One region of the Pantoea sp. B65 genome, then DNA from elsewhere that is predicted to be linked to it. Evidence: predicted binding sites of a transcription regulator. Region 1 holds the regulator's gene; the other holds the start of a gene.
What was found. Region 1 encodes Fur, which represses iron uptake genes when iron is present. Its sites were predicted from a motif close to ATAATAATGAGAACNACTATCAA; they were not measured.
Positions count from the first base shown of each region.

Region 2: ftnA (non-heme ferritin) is a predicted target of Fur. The motif match lies at 1,560-1,582, and genes of this name have one in related genera.

Region 1 is NZ_JAHXPU010000034.1:12,075-19,409, reverse strand. Features, by position in the region: gene pgm (phosphoglucomutase (alpha-D-glucose-1,6-bisphosphate-dependent)) at 1-935, opposite strand, end outside; gene seqA (replication initiation negative regulator SeqA) at 960-1,505, opposite strand; gene ybfF (esterase) at 1,770-2,534, shown strand; gene ybfE (LexA regulated protein) at 2,760-3,038, shown strand; gene fldA (flavodoxin FldA) at 3,205-3,735, shown strand; gene fur (ferric iron uptake transcriptional regulator) at 4,098-4,541, shown strand; gene JWF83_RS13670 (beta-N-acetylhexosaminidase) at 4,602-7,283, opposite strand; gene chiP (chitoporin ChiP) at 7,305-7,335, opposite strand, start outside.
Region 2 is NZ_JAHXPU010000008.1:259-7,593, forward strand. Features, by position in the region: partial or broken gene JWF83_RS00405 (transposase) at 1-45, shown strand, start outside; gene JWF83_RS00410 (amidohydrolase) at 174-1,277, opposite strand; gene ftnA (non-heme ferritin) at 1,728-2,240, shown strand; gene JWF83_RS00420 (EAL domain-containing protein) at 2,274-4,736, opposite strand; gene JWF83_RS00425 (LysR family transcriptional regulator) at 4,998-5,948, shown strand; gene mdcH (malonate decarboxylase subunit epsilon) at 5,914-6,816, opposite strand; gene JWF83_RS00435 (malonate decarboxylase holo-ACP synthase) at 6,813-7,335, opposite strand, start outside.

The DNA of each region.
Region 1 (7,335 bases):
ATACCGTGGCGGTCGTAATCCGGATCGTTGGCAAACGCCAGATCGAACTTATCACGCAGCGCCAGCAGACCCGCCATTGCCGATTCAGACGAGCAATCCATCCGGATCACGCCATCTTTATCCAGATGCATAAAGCGGAAAGTCTGATCAACCGCATCGTTGACAATCGTCAGATCCAGCTGATAGAACTCCGCAATCCGCTGCCAGTAGGCAATGCCGGAGCCGCCAAGCGGATCGACGCCAATCTTCAGGCCGGCTTTCTGAATCGCCGCAATATCCACCACCTGCGCCAGACCTTCAATATAAGGCTGGATCAGATCCTGCTGCCGGATATGGCCGCTCGACCAGGCTTGATCCAGCGACAGACGTTTGACCTCTTTCAGACCACCCTGAATCAGCTGGTTAGCGCGGTCTTCCACCACTTTGGTGACATTGGTATCTGCCGGGCCGCCATTAGGCGGGTTGTATTTGATGCCGCCATCTTCAGGCGGGTTATGGGACGGCGTAATAACAATACCGTCAGCCTGCGCGCCCGCTTGCTTATTGTGTTCCAGAATCGCGTTAGAGATCGCCGGCGTTGGCGTATAGCCATTATCCTGCTGCACGATCACATCGACGCCGTTTGCCGCCAGCACTTCCAGCACCGAAATAATCGCCGGTTCGGAGAGTGCGTGGGTGTCTTTACCGACATAGCACGGCCCGGTGATGCCATTTTTTTTGCGCTCTTCGGCAATCGCCTGAGCAATCGCCAGAATATGCGCCTCGTTAAAGCTGTGACGTGCTGAGCTGCCACGATGGCCCGAAGTGCCAAATTTCACCGCATGTTCTGCATTCGCCAGATCCGGCTGCAGGACATAATACTGGGATGTTAATTGTGCAACATTAATCAAATCGCTTTGCTGGGCGGGTTGCCCGGCACGGGGGTGATTGGCCATTGGCGCTTCTCCCTGACGCTTCTGTTAGATGGTGCCGCAAACCTTCTCTGTCAGCTCCGCGGGGAGCTGCATCGACAGCATAATGTGTTCGATCATGCTGCATTTGCGACCTGTATTAGTATTGGTTATCACCCAATACGGCGTGCCCGGCACATGTTTCGGCTTGGTATGGGTGCCATTCTGTATCAGGACTTGTTGATTACCGGCAAAGTAGACGCGAGTACGACCATGCAGTGATTCGGTCGCTTCGGCAAACGCTTGTGGATCGAGTGAATATAAGGTCGACAAAATCAACATAAAGCGGTTAACCGCCCGCTTCTGTTCCGCATATTCATCAGAAAGCAGCAGCTCACGCACCGCGCGTACCCGATCCTGCGGACGTGATTCGGTTTGCACCGCCACGGCTTCTTTCCCAGGCTGCGCTTGCGGTGCCACAGCCGCCACCGGCGCACTCTGCCCGGCGGTAAACTTCAACATACGCCGCAAAATATCAGATGCGCTTTCACCAATGTGCTGGGTATGGCTGGCGATATAGCGGTAGAGCTCTTCGTCGACTTCAATCGTTTTCATCTTTATCCGTACGGTTATTACGTGTTGCAGAACCGGGGTATGTTTATCCAGATACGTAAAAAAATCACCTGATAAAATTGTGACCCGGATCTAACATTAAGGATTATAAAGTTAAATCTTACGGCAGTGTAGCGCCAGCAACCTTTGCAGGCAAAAGTAAGAATATGCCGTAAAAAGTTCATTGATCGCGCGGTGCTTTCATCCGGCAAGAAAGCCGAAATCCATGATAACCTAAGCTTTCGTTTCCACTGTAAGAACTTTGCCATGAATTTGAATGCTCGCCTGCAAACTGAACAATCTTCCGCTAATGCCACGCCGGTTCTGCTTATCCACGGCCTGTTCGGCAGTCTTGATAATCTCGGCGGACTGGCGCGCGGCCTGAAATCCGATCGCCCGGTATTGCAGGTTGACGTGCGTAATCATGGTCTGTCGCCGCGCAGTAACCAGATGAACTACCCGGCGATGGCGCAGGATATGCTGGACACGCTGGATGCTGCCGGGATTGATAAAGTGGCGATTATTGGTCATTCGATGGGCGGAAAAATCGCCATGACCCTCAGCGCGCTGGCGCCAGAGCGTATCGAACAGCTGGTGTTAATCGATATTGCGCCGGTGGATTACCAGACACGCCGTCATGATACCATCTTTGCCGCGATTAACGCCGTCACCGCTGCTGGCGTCAGCCTGCGCGCCGAGGCAGCGGAGGTGATGCGCAGTTATCTGGCGGAAGAGGGCATTATCCAGTTCCTGCTGAAATCCTTTCAGGAGGGCGAATGGCGTTTTAACGTGCCGGTGCTGTGGGACAATTACACCACCATTTCCGGCTGGGAAACCGTTCCTGCATGGCCGCATCCGGCGCTGTTTATCCGGGGCGAGCTCTCCCCTTATCTCGACGATATCCATCGTCAGGCGGTAATCGATCAGTTCCCGCAGGCACGCGCTCATGTGATTGCCGGCGCCGGACACTGGGTACATGCTGAAAAACCTGATGCGGTTTTGCGCGCAATTCGCCGCTTTTTTGCGCTTTAAAAGCAAATAGTTGCCGCCACAGTGAAATGATTGTCGCGACGACTTTCACTGGGGTATGATGGCGCGCTAAAATTTTGCCGCCGTTGGCAACACCGACCATTGGCTTGCCGCGGGCAAGATAATCAGCCTGGCGGGACGGTGTTATTTTCGACGGCAAACCGGCCCGTTTAGTCAGAACCCGCGTGGCGATTTCAGACGCTGACGCTCATTCAGTATCATGATTCTATGGCAAAAGAAAACACCGACCGCACGACGATCGATCTGTTCGCAGACGAACGCCGCCCGGGACGACCAAAAACCAATCCGCTGACGCGTGATGAACAGCTGCGCATTAATAAACGCAATCAGCTAAAACGCGACAAAGTTCGTGGGCTACGTCGCGTCGAGCTGAAAATGAACAGCGACGCGGTTGATGCGCTCAACCAGATGGCTGAACAGCGTAATATCAGCCGCAGCGAGCTGATTGAAGAGATGATTCTGGCGCAACTCCACGTCACCGGCTGATCGTCCGGCGCAGAAAAGTGGCGATAAACCGAGGCGTTGAACGCACAAAGCGACAAATCCGGCGGCATTTCAAGTTCCGCGCCCCGGTACTGTCTGCTATCATTGCCAGTAACTGTGTATCTGTAGCATTCACCATATCAATAAGTTTCAAGAGGTTATTAAGCTCATGGCAATCGTAGGCATTTTCTTTGGCAGCGATACTGGCAATACGGAAAACATTGCAAAGATGATCCAAAAGCAACTGGGGAAAGACGTTGCTGAGGTTCATGATATTGCCAAGTCTGCCAAAGAAGATCTTGAGGCTTTTGATATTCTGCTGCTTGGTATCCCGACCTGGTACTATGGCGAAGCCCAGTGCGACTGGGATGACTTTTTCCCGACGCTGGAAGAGATCGACTTCAACGGTAAACTGGTTGCGCTGTTTGGTTGTGGCGATCAGGAAGACTATGCCGAATACTTCTGCGATGCGATGGGCACCATTCGCGATATCATTGAGCCGAATGGCGCAGTGATTGTCGGCCACTGGCCGGTTGCAGGTTATCACTTCGAAGCTTCCAAAGGGCTGGCGGATGATGACCACTTCCTCGGCCTGGCGATTGATGAAGATCGTCAACCCGAACTGACCAGCGAACGGGTTGAAAAGTGGGTGAAGCAAATTTTTGATGAACTTCAGCTGAAAGAAATCATCGAAGCTTAGTATGACTGACGCAATGTGGGTGCTGGCTCACATTGAGTCAGCGGTTTTTCCTATAGAAATAATAGATACATGTTTGTAACTTTTACCGGCAAATCTGTACAATACCCCCATCGGTCACACTGCTATTGCCGTTTTCGAAGCATAGTGAAGGGGTTAGCACAGTATCTATCACAGGACAGACTCCGAGGCATGGACTTCTCACGGACGTAACTCATTACATCCTTCAGTTGTTGCACGCTCTCCATGCCGTTTTCATTTCGAAGCACGAGTTCTATAATGAGACGCAATAAGTTTTCGCGTTGACCGATGTTCAGGGCTTTTCAGCCACATTGTGACTAGCAAAGTAACAGGACAATATCCGCATGACTGACAACAACACCGCATTAAAGAAGGCCGGCCTGAAAGTCACGCTTCCCCGACTGAAAATTCTGGAAGTGCTTCAGGAACCTGAGGGCCATCACGTCAGTGCGGAAGACTTGTACAAGCGCCTGATTGATATGGGCGAAGAGATTGGTCTGGCGACAGTTTACCGCGTCCTGAACCAATTTGATGATGCGGGGATCGTTACCCGTCATAATTTCGAAGGCGGCAAGTCTGTTTTCGAACTTACGCAGCAACATCACCACGATCACCTGATTTGCCTCGACTGTGGCAAAGTGATTGAATTCAGTGATGAATCGATTGAAACCCGTCAGCGTGAAATCGCAACACGCCACGGTATTAAACTGACTAACCACAGTCTGTACCTGTATGGTCACTGTGCGCTGGGCGATTGCCGCGAAGACGAAACGCTCCACGACAAATAAATTATGCTATGCAGTAACTAATGACAAAACCGGTGAAACTTCACCGGTTTTTTTATGCCGCTAATCCATCGCCTGTGGCGCCTGCAGCTTCTCCACCCGGCTGTAACGCCCGCCATCGGCACTGGCGCTGCGCAACCACACTTCACTGCCGACGCGCGGCGGCAACTGCGGATCATAACGCTGCCATTGTTTACCGCCGTCGGTTGAAAACTCGATCCTGATGCCCGGCAGCGCGCTGTTTGCCTCCAGCACCCGATGATAAATGCGCCCTCCCGGCAGCGGCAGACGCCAGGCAATACCCTGCTTATCCAGTTTAGCCAGCTCACGCTGCCCGAGCAGATTAGCAAAACGTTGCCAGTCCTGACGCAACGCCGCGGTATCGACCCAGTGAGTTTTACCCTGCTGGTATTCGCGTCCGGGCTGATAGTCCAGTTCCCAGCCGGCACGATGCCAGCCACGCTCGGCAACCGACAGCAACCGCGGGAAAATCATCGCCTCCATCTGCCGATCGCTGCGTACCGTTTCGCTCCACAGCTGTGCGGAAATCCCCTGCGCCCCCGGCCACGGCTTAGCGGATTTGGCGCTAAAGCGGTTACCGTCACGATCGACCGAGGTTTCAGCATTTTGCGCCAGGTTATCCGGCGCGAAACTGAACATCTTACGCTCATCATTAAAGCGCGTTCCCCAGTAATAACCGGGCTCCAGCGGGTTCACTTCGTACGGGAAATCCATATACAGATAGTCAGGACTGGAAACCACCACCTCATAGCCCTTCTTCGCCCAGTCATTAACGCTGTCGAAACCGCCCCAGTACAGGGTATCCCAGAAATTCACCGTCACCTGCGGAGTGGCAAACGCACTGGCGTGAGCGACCGTTTTCAGCCCATCCTGCCATGCCTGCATATGATGAATCCCCTGCGCCTGCGCTAAACGGCTGACCTCAATAGCGAACCAGCCGGGCAAATCGGCAATGCTGGCCACCCGGCCCTGTTGCACCATACGCTGACAGACCGGCGAGCGCGCCCAGGGGTGATCCTCCTGCTGCCGATTGATTATCCCCTTCCCCGCTTCCGGGTGGCGACGGTCGGTATAACCTGGCCCCAGACGAATGTTCTGCGCCTCATCGCCGCCAAAGTGCCAGCGGGTTAATGGCTGCCCGGCCGCCTGATGCATGGCGCGGAATTCACCGATCACCTTAGCCACAAAACGTTTTGATGAATCCAGGCAGGGGTTCAGGTAGCTGGTGCGATCATAAAACTGCACCGAAGTGGTATTCGAGCTGTCGTCCGCATCCAGCAGCCGATACTCCGCCGCCTCAGCGGCTTTGCCCTGGCGCATTAAGCGCTGGTAGCGTGCTTCCATGGCGATCACCGCAGCGCGCGCATGGGCTGGCATATCCACTTCGGGGATCACCTCAATCAGCCGCGCGGCGGCATATTGCAGAATATCGATATAATCGGCCCGGCTGAAATAGCCGCTGCCGCTATTGTCGCTGTCGGGGCCGGAACCGAGCTGCGGCAGCAGACAGCGCTGTTCAGACGGATCGTGACAACGACGCCCTGCCACCGCGGTCAGTTCCGGCAACCCGGCGATTTCGATACGCCAGCCTTCATCATCCGTCAGGTGAAAATGCAGTTTATTCATTTTCCATGCCGCCATCTGATCCAGCAGACGTTTAACCGCGGCCTTACTGTGGAAATTGCGCGCCACATCCAGCGCCACGCCGCGATAAGCGAAACGCGGCGCGTCGCTGGCCTCAAGGGCGGCGATCTTTTTATCGCCATCAGCCGGCAGCAGTGAAAGGATCGACATCAGACCATAGAACACCCCTGCCGGATCATAGCCCGTCACCCGCGCCCCGGAGCGCGCGATAACTAAGCGGTAAGCGCCCGAGCGCGCCAGTGCGCCGCGAAAACCCGCGCGATCGATAGCGGTAGCGACCGGATAACCGTCGGCGCGCGGCTCAACCCCGGCGCGGGCAAAATGCTGGCGGATAACCGCCGCTTTATCCGCCGACAGGGATAACAGATCGAGCGCGACCCCGGCCTGCAAATCAACATCTTCCGCGCCTACCGTCAGTTGCAGCGGCGTCGGCGTAATCTGCCCACGTAAGCTGGCCGCCGCGAGTGTTTTAATATCGCGATTTTTTTCAAAACGAGTTTGCGCATTCATCAGCACATTTTTATCTTCCGCGGTGCGCTGCCACTGCGCGCCGAAGGGCGCGACAAAACGCGTCAGATCCTCACTGTCGGTACTGGCGATCACCCTGATGGCGGCATCCCCCGCGCTAACGTACCAGCGCGGCATGACATCGCTGACCGCCAGTTGCCAGTACTCATTGATAATCGGGATGCTGACCGTCTCCCCGGCGGCAAAGCCGGTAAATTTCTCCGTCGGCTGCAGTTTATGCAGATCGCCGATAATATGGCTAATACGGAACTGGTCACTCTCAACTTTTAGTATCGGGCGAATGCTACTGAGATAAATAGCCCAGTTCTGGCTGCTCAGCGCCGGGCCGGGATTGGTCAGGCGGATAAGCGCGCGGTTGCAGGCAGCCCAGTCAGCGCCCAGAGCGGCGCAGTCAACGCCATGCTGCGCCGCATGGTTATCCGTCACCTGGTAGCTAACGCCGAACTGGCTGATTTGATCGGCCAGCTGTTGCTCACTGGCCATACAGCCGCCGCCCGCCAGCCCGCTTAAGGCGGCCAGCACTATCCCTGTTCTGTGTCGTTTCACGTGCATACTCCTGTTATTACGTGCGGGTTAAAAAATCGTGAAGGGAGCCATCACGATA
Region 2 (7,335 bases), on a different contig from region 1:
TACGACAGAGTTGAGCAGAGTATCATCCGGATCGACCCGACCTAAATGTGTTACCCATGTGGCCGGTCAGATCTGTAACCCATGTGGCGGTTGTACATTTATGCCGCCCGCACCGATGACTGGCAACGACCGTGATGACGGCATATATGCCGCCCATGCCCCTTCCTTAACCTTTAACCCAGCACCTTGCCAACACAGGTTTTGAAAATCTTCACGCCGGTCTCCAGCGAGCTAAGATCAAAACGCATTTCAGGATGATGCAGCCCCGGCGTCAGATTGGTGCCAAGGCCCCAGAATCCGGTTTTCACCTGTGGCCGCTGACGCGGATAGTGGAAGAAATCTTCACTGCCCGGCGTCATTTTCGCTCCGGTTAATCCTGCCGCTCCCAGCACCTCCACAATCGACTCGCTAATCAGCGCCGTCATGTCCGGGTGAATTTCAGCCGCTGGCATCTCCTTCAGTACCACCACCTCTGCCGTCGCCCCCAGCGCGGCTACGCTGTGCTCAATCGCCAGTTTCACCTTCGCCTTCAGTTCATCCATTGGCGCATTGCTCTGACTGCGCAAATCCCAGCAGACACGCGCCTCATCCGGCACCGAGTTAGTGACGCCCGCATCACACAGAAAACGCGTGGCTTTCGCACTCCAGCTCAGGCCCGGCGCCAGATGGATGGCATTGACCGCCTGTACCGCCGCCACCGCCGCATCCAGCGCATTAACCCCGAGATGCGGTCGCGCCGCATGCGACGGCACACCTTTAATCGTCGCTTCAAGGGTGCTGCATGCCGAGTAAAGCATCGCCGGTACCGCCTCGCCTAAGCGGCACTCCTCCAGTGGACGCAGGTGAAAACCCAGCAGCATCTCAACATCATCAATCGCCCCGGCTGCGACCATCGCCAGCGCCCCGCTACCCAGCTCTTCTGCCGGCTGGAACAGGATCTTCAGCCGCCCTTTTTTCACTATGCCCTGCTGAATAATCTCCTCTGCCGCCGTCAGCACCACCGACGAGTGGGCATCATGACCGCAGGTATGGCGTGCGCAGGCCACTCCGTCAATCACATGGCCCAGGGCATCCATATCGGCACGCAGCGCCAGCACCGGGCCGGGAATGCCGCTATCCAGTTCCGCCACTATGCCGGTGGTATGATTAATATTGCGGCTAACCTTAAATCCCGCCTGCTCCAGCGCCGCAGCGAGGTAAGCGGAAGTTTTAAATTCCTGAAAACCCAGCTCCGGAATTTCATGTAAGTAGTGGTAATGCGCTAACACGTTCGACACGTCGGCTATCTCCTGATGAGGTAAGAAGTGATGCGCCAGGCCTCACTGATCAACATGATGATATTAAGCATATTTTATGCCAGATATGCCAGAACCATGACCGCCATTTATTCTCATTAATGCCATAAAAATGGCTGATAATAGAAATACATTTAGCGAGAAAATAACCCGGATATTTAATTTAAGCGACGAGAAATAAAAACCAACTTATCAGGAATATTATTTACCCTCAGAATAATACTGCCCTTCTCCGCCAACTGCGGAACACGCAGCGAAATCCTGGTAAAAATGAGAATCAATAGCATTCAGGAAGTGAAGTAATTCTATTTAAAAACAACATGATATATTTTCCTTTTTTTCACTAAAAATATATCCCTTTGCTATCTCCTGATGCATAATTCATAACTTAATCGCAAAAAATAATTAACCTGTATAATTGATGGAGCTGCTATGCTGACTAATGAAATGACCGCGCGGCTGAATGATCAGCTGAACCTGGAGTTCTACTCAGCCAATCTTTATCTGCAGATGAGCGCATGGTGTGGCGATAAAGGTTTTGAAGGCGCGGCATCGTTCCTGAAAGAACACTCCCGTGAAGAGATGCAGCATATGCAGCGTCTGTTTGACTATCTGGCTGATACCGGCGCCATGCCAGTATTGGGTACCATCAGCGCACCACCGGTATCCTTTAACTCGCTGCGTGAAGTGCTGGAACAGGCCTATGAGCATGAGAAGTTGATCACCGGCAAAATCAACGAGCTGGCGCATTTCTCCATCACCTCGCAGGATTACTCAACGTTCAACTTCCTGCAGTGGTACGTTGCTGAACAGCATGAAGAAGAGAAGCTGTTTAAATCCGTACTGGATAAACTGGCGTTGCTGGGCAATAGCGGCGAAGGTCTGTTCTTTATTGATAAAGACCTGGCGAAAATGGGTGGCGAAAATAACGGCCCTGCCTCCTGATAGCGGCTGGCCGGGTTCGCCCGGCCCCCGTTACTACAAGTCGCGCAGACGTGACTCCGCTGGCTGTGGGCGACCAAATAAAAAGCCCTGAAATAGCGTGCAACCTTCAGCCTTCAGCTTTTCAAACTGAGCGATACTCTCCACCCCTTCGGCAGTAATCTGAATATCCAGGCTACGACTCATACCGGTAATGGCGCGTATAATCGCCAGCGCTTCGCGACTCTCATGCATATCGTTAATAAAGGACTTATCAATTTTGATCTTGTCGAACGGGAACGAACGCAGATAGCTTAGCGATGAGTAACCGGTACCAAAATCATCCAGCGCAATCATCACGCCCAGCGCTTTCAGTTGCTGCAGAACGCGTAAATTACTCATGGTGCCATCAAGCAGTACCGACTCGGTGATCTCCACCTCCAGACGATGCGGCTCCAGTCCGGACTCCTTTAGCGCGCCCTCCACCACCGAGATCAACTCGCTGTTTTTAAACTGCAGCGGCGAAAGGTTGACCGAAACCGTTTGCTTATCCGGCCATTTCATCGCTTCGCGACAGGCCTCATACAGGGCAAAAGCCCCGAGGCTGTGAATTAAGCCGGTCTCTTCCGCGATAGGAATAAAATCATCCGGCATAATTAAACCCTGCACCGGATGCTGCCAGCGCATCAGCGCCTCATAGCCCATAATATCGCTTTGTTCGGCGTTGGTGATCGGCTGATAATAGAGCTTCAGCTGACCGCTGGTAATCGCTTCGCGTAAATCGTTTTCCACAATACGTCGGTGACGCGCCAGATTATCCATCGCCAGGGTAAAGTTCTCAAAGCGATTGCGCCCGTTGCGTTTTGCCTCATACAACGCCATATCGGCGCAGCGCAGTAAGTGATCCGGCGTTGACAGATCGGCGCTGGCCAGCGCAATACCAATACTCAGCCCGACGGTTAAATTATGCCCTTCGATATTAACTACCGGTCGCACCACGTCGATCAGTCGACTGGCCACCGCTTCTGCTTCCGCCTGCTGCGTCAGGCCGGGTAACACAATAGCAAACTCATCGCCGCCAAGACGTGCCAGCGTATCCTCATCACGCAATACGCCGCGCAGACGTTTCGCGATCGCCCGCAGCAACTCGTCGCCAATCTGATGTCCCAGCGCGTCATTAACGTTTTTAAAGTGATCCAGATCGAGACACAGGGTGGCAGTCAGTTTGTGGTGGTGAGCATCGTGACGCAGCGCCTCATTCAGGCGCTGACTGAACAGGACGCGGTTTGGCAGGCCGGTGAGATTATCATGGTGCGCCATATGGCGAATGCGCGCATCCGCTTCACGCTGATCGGTGACATCGTCTGCTATCAGTAACACGTAATGGGTGCGGGCATTGGCGCCACGCGCCATTACCGCCCGGGTGTGCAATACCCGTTCGCCGCTGGCGGTAGTGAGTTGCTGCTCGCTTTTATGCACACCTTCACTGCGCAGCGCCTCATCTGACAGACGATTAAAATAGTCACTTAATTCAGAGGTCATGCACTCATGCGGTTTTTTACCCTGCATACGTGTTTTTGAACTGCCCAGCAGTAGTTCGGCTTTCTGATTAACCAGCAGGATCTCGCGCGAAATCGCATCCTCCACAATCACGCAGGAAGGAATATTGGCGATAATGGTATCGAGAAACTTCGACAATGAGTCCATCGCTGCGCCATGCGATTCGGCTAAATCACGCGCGCGTAAAATTTGCTGTTCATACTCGCGGCGCTCGGTAACATCACGGGTGATTTTGGCATAACCAAGCAATTTTCGGTTTCCATCATAAATAGTATCAATCATTACATGGGCCCAGAAGGCGCTGCCATCTTTACGATAGCGCCAGCCTTCATCTTCAAAGTGTCCATTTCTCAGTGCCATCGACAGGTTATGTTCCGGCACTTTGTTCTGACGGTCTTGCGCGCTGTAAAATACCGAAAAGTAGCGGCCAACGATTTCATCGCTTTTATACCCTTTGGCCCGCTGCGCACCGATATTCCAGTTCACCACCCGCCCCTGCGGATCCAACATATAAATGGCATAGTCAGTCACGCCTTCAACCAACAGGCGAAACTTCTGTTCCTGCTCCATCTGCTCGCGCAACTTGCGCTGCTGTTCGGTGCAGTCACGGGTAATTTTGGCATAGCCAATCAGTTTGCCGTTGTCATCGTAAATCGCCTCAATCACCACATTCGCCCAGAATGTGCTGCCATCTTTGCGATAACGCCAGCCATGATCTTCAAAACGTCCGGTCCGGAATGCCTGTTGCAGGTTCTTCTCCGGGATATAGGCCATTCGTTCCTGCATGCTATAAAACATCGAGAAATGCTTACCGATTATCTCTTCGGCCAGATAGCCTTTGGCGCGCTGTGCCCCGGTATTCCAGCTGGCGATAGTGCCGTCGGGTTTCAGCATATAAATGGCGTAGTCAGCAACGCTCTGCACCAGCAGTCGGTACATCAAATCAGAGTTTTCATTCATTATTTTTTTACCTGGTTCTGACCTGGTTGACCGCAACCAGAAACGGACGGCGATGATAACCATTCTGTCAATCAGCTATGAGCTGAAAATGTCGTAAGCGATAAGTGACTATCACATGGCATACGCAATTTATGTAAGAATTTATCGGCAACGCCGAAAAAACATTCACTGCTTTTTCATGCGGCAAAGCTGGCGACCTGCGCCAGCGGACGATGCATGCGGGTTATTTACAGCGCGGGGATTTCGGCTTAAGGTCAGCAGATGAAAATTGATGCTGATATCACCTTCCGTAAGCTGGAAATCTTTATGGCGTTTATGGCCAACGGCAATATAGCCCGCACCGCCGAAGCACTGGGCCTGAGCAGTGTCAGCGTACATCGCGCGCTGCATACGCTGGAAGAGAGCGTGCGCTGTCCGTTGTTTATCCATAAAGGACGCAACCTGCTGCCATTGCCGGCGGCGCAAACTCTGCTGGAGCACAGTCTCGATGCGGTGGAAGTGATGGCGCGCGGCATCGAAGAAGCGCGTAAAACCGCCGGGGTGGGCCAGGGACGGATGCGCATTGGCACCCTGTACTCGCTGACGCTGGAAACCGTCCCACGCCTGATTATGGGGATGAAGCTGCGACGCCCCGATCTGGAGCTGGAGCTGATGATGGGTTCAAATCAGATGCTACTGGATAAGCTGGAAGACGGTCAGCTGGATGCGATTTTACTGTCGGTGACCGACAGTCAGATCGATATTCATCGTCATCAGGTATTACCGCTGTTTGAGGACGATATTTTTCTCGCCGCACCGGCCAGTTCCGCACTGGATATCAGTGCCGAGGCGGATCTGCGCGACTATCGTCAGCAGAAATTTGTCTCGCTGGCGGAAGGTTTCGCCACCTATCACGGTTTTCAGGAAGCCTTTCATGTTGCCGGTTTTGAACCGGAGATTGTCATGCGCGTGAATGATATCTTTTCGATGCTGAGCCTGGTGCAGGCGGGCGTCGGCTTTACCCTGGTCCCCGGACGGATGAAAAAGGTCTATGAAAACTCGGTACAGCTAATGAAGCTGGCGGAGCCATATCAGATGCGGCAAACCATCGCCATCGTGTTTAACCGCAACCGCGAATATGACCCCAACCTGCTGGCGCTGGCCGCCGAAGGGCGCATGTACTGCCGCGACAGCGCCATCAGCGTAACGCACGCACCCGCTGCGCCAGTTTAAGCGCCAGCTCACTGCCGCTCTGCTCAAGGGCGATAGCTTCGCCGTGGGTCAGTGCCTGCCGTGTCAGGCCACTCAGTACGGCTCCCGGCGGCATCTCAATCGCCAGCCCCACATCGCGTTCGCTGGCGGCCACCATCGCCTCATGCCAGCAGACGGTATGGGCCATATTAAAGGCTAAATCCTGCGCAATCCGCTCTGGCTGCCACAACACCCGACCGCTGCTGCCGCTCAGCCAGGCATAGCGCGGGCGCTGCAGCTTCACAGTGGTAAACGCCTCGGCCAGTTTCTCCGCCGGCGCCTGCAGTAAAGCACAGTGAGACGGTACGCTGACCGCCAGCCGCTGCGCCTTCTGCGCCCCCGCCGCCAGCGCCCGCTGCGCCGTCGCCGCCATCGCCGCGTCACTGCCGGCAATCACCATCTGCTGTTCAGCATTAATATTCGCCAGCCAGCTGCTACCCAGTAGCGGTTCCAGCTGGCTCTGCGTCAGACCGGTAATCGCGGTTAGACCATAGCCCTGCGGATACGCCTGCTCCATCAGTTCGCCACGCAGTGCCACCAGCTTTACTGCGTCGCTGAACGTCAGCGCGCCGGCCACTACCGCCGCCGGGAAAGCGCCAATCGACAGACCGCTGACAAAATCCGGCGTAAGCTGTCGGGCCATTAACTGCTGCGCCCAGGCCACGCCGCAAATCAGCAGACTCAGCTGCACCGCGCGGGTATGTTGTAATGCGGCGGCGCTATCCAGCCGGCGCGCGTCTTCGCCGAGAATGTCACTGGCCTGTTCGAGTAAACTGTCGCCCTGCGGCAGATTTTGCAACATGCCGGGATGCTGCGCTCCTTGTCCCGGAAAGGTAAATAATACTTTCATTCTGCCTCCTGCCAGGGATGGCGGGTAACGCGCGGACCCTGACTGGTTTTCAGCATCACCCGGCCATCGCGCAACCATTCATTAAGGGCAAAAGCGCCATATGGCGTTTCTACCTGGCTGTCGGCACGGCATGGTAACCCGGCGACCATCCGACTCCAGCGCATCATCTCCTCCTCCGCCAGCGGCTGCGCTGCGCGGATCAGTAAATCCAGATCGCTGTCGCCGTGGATCACCGGAACTTCGGTGGCCAGCGCATAGCCACAACTGCCGGTAATGCCCCACTGCCATGGCCAGGGTTGCTGCGCCAGTAACATCGCCGCCTGTAGCGGCGGCTGTGAGACAAACGGCGAACGCAGTAGCGTAGCAGTGTCAGCCAGCGCTTCCGGCGTCAGCAGGCGGCGGATGACATCAGGCGCCACCCATGCCGCCGCCCGCTGGTCGCGACGCATACCCCGCACGCCAACGGCAATCAGCCCCTGTGGATGCGTATCACGCCGCACCACCAGCGGCAGCGATATA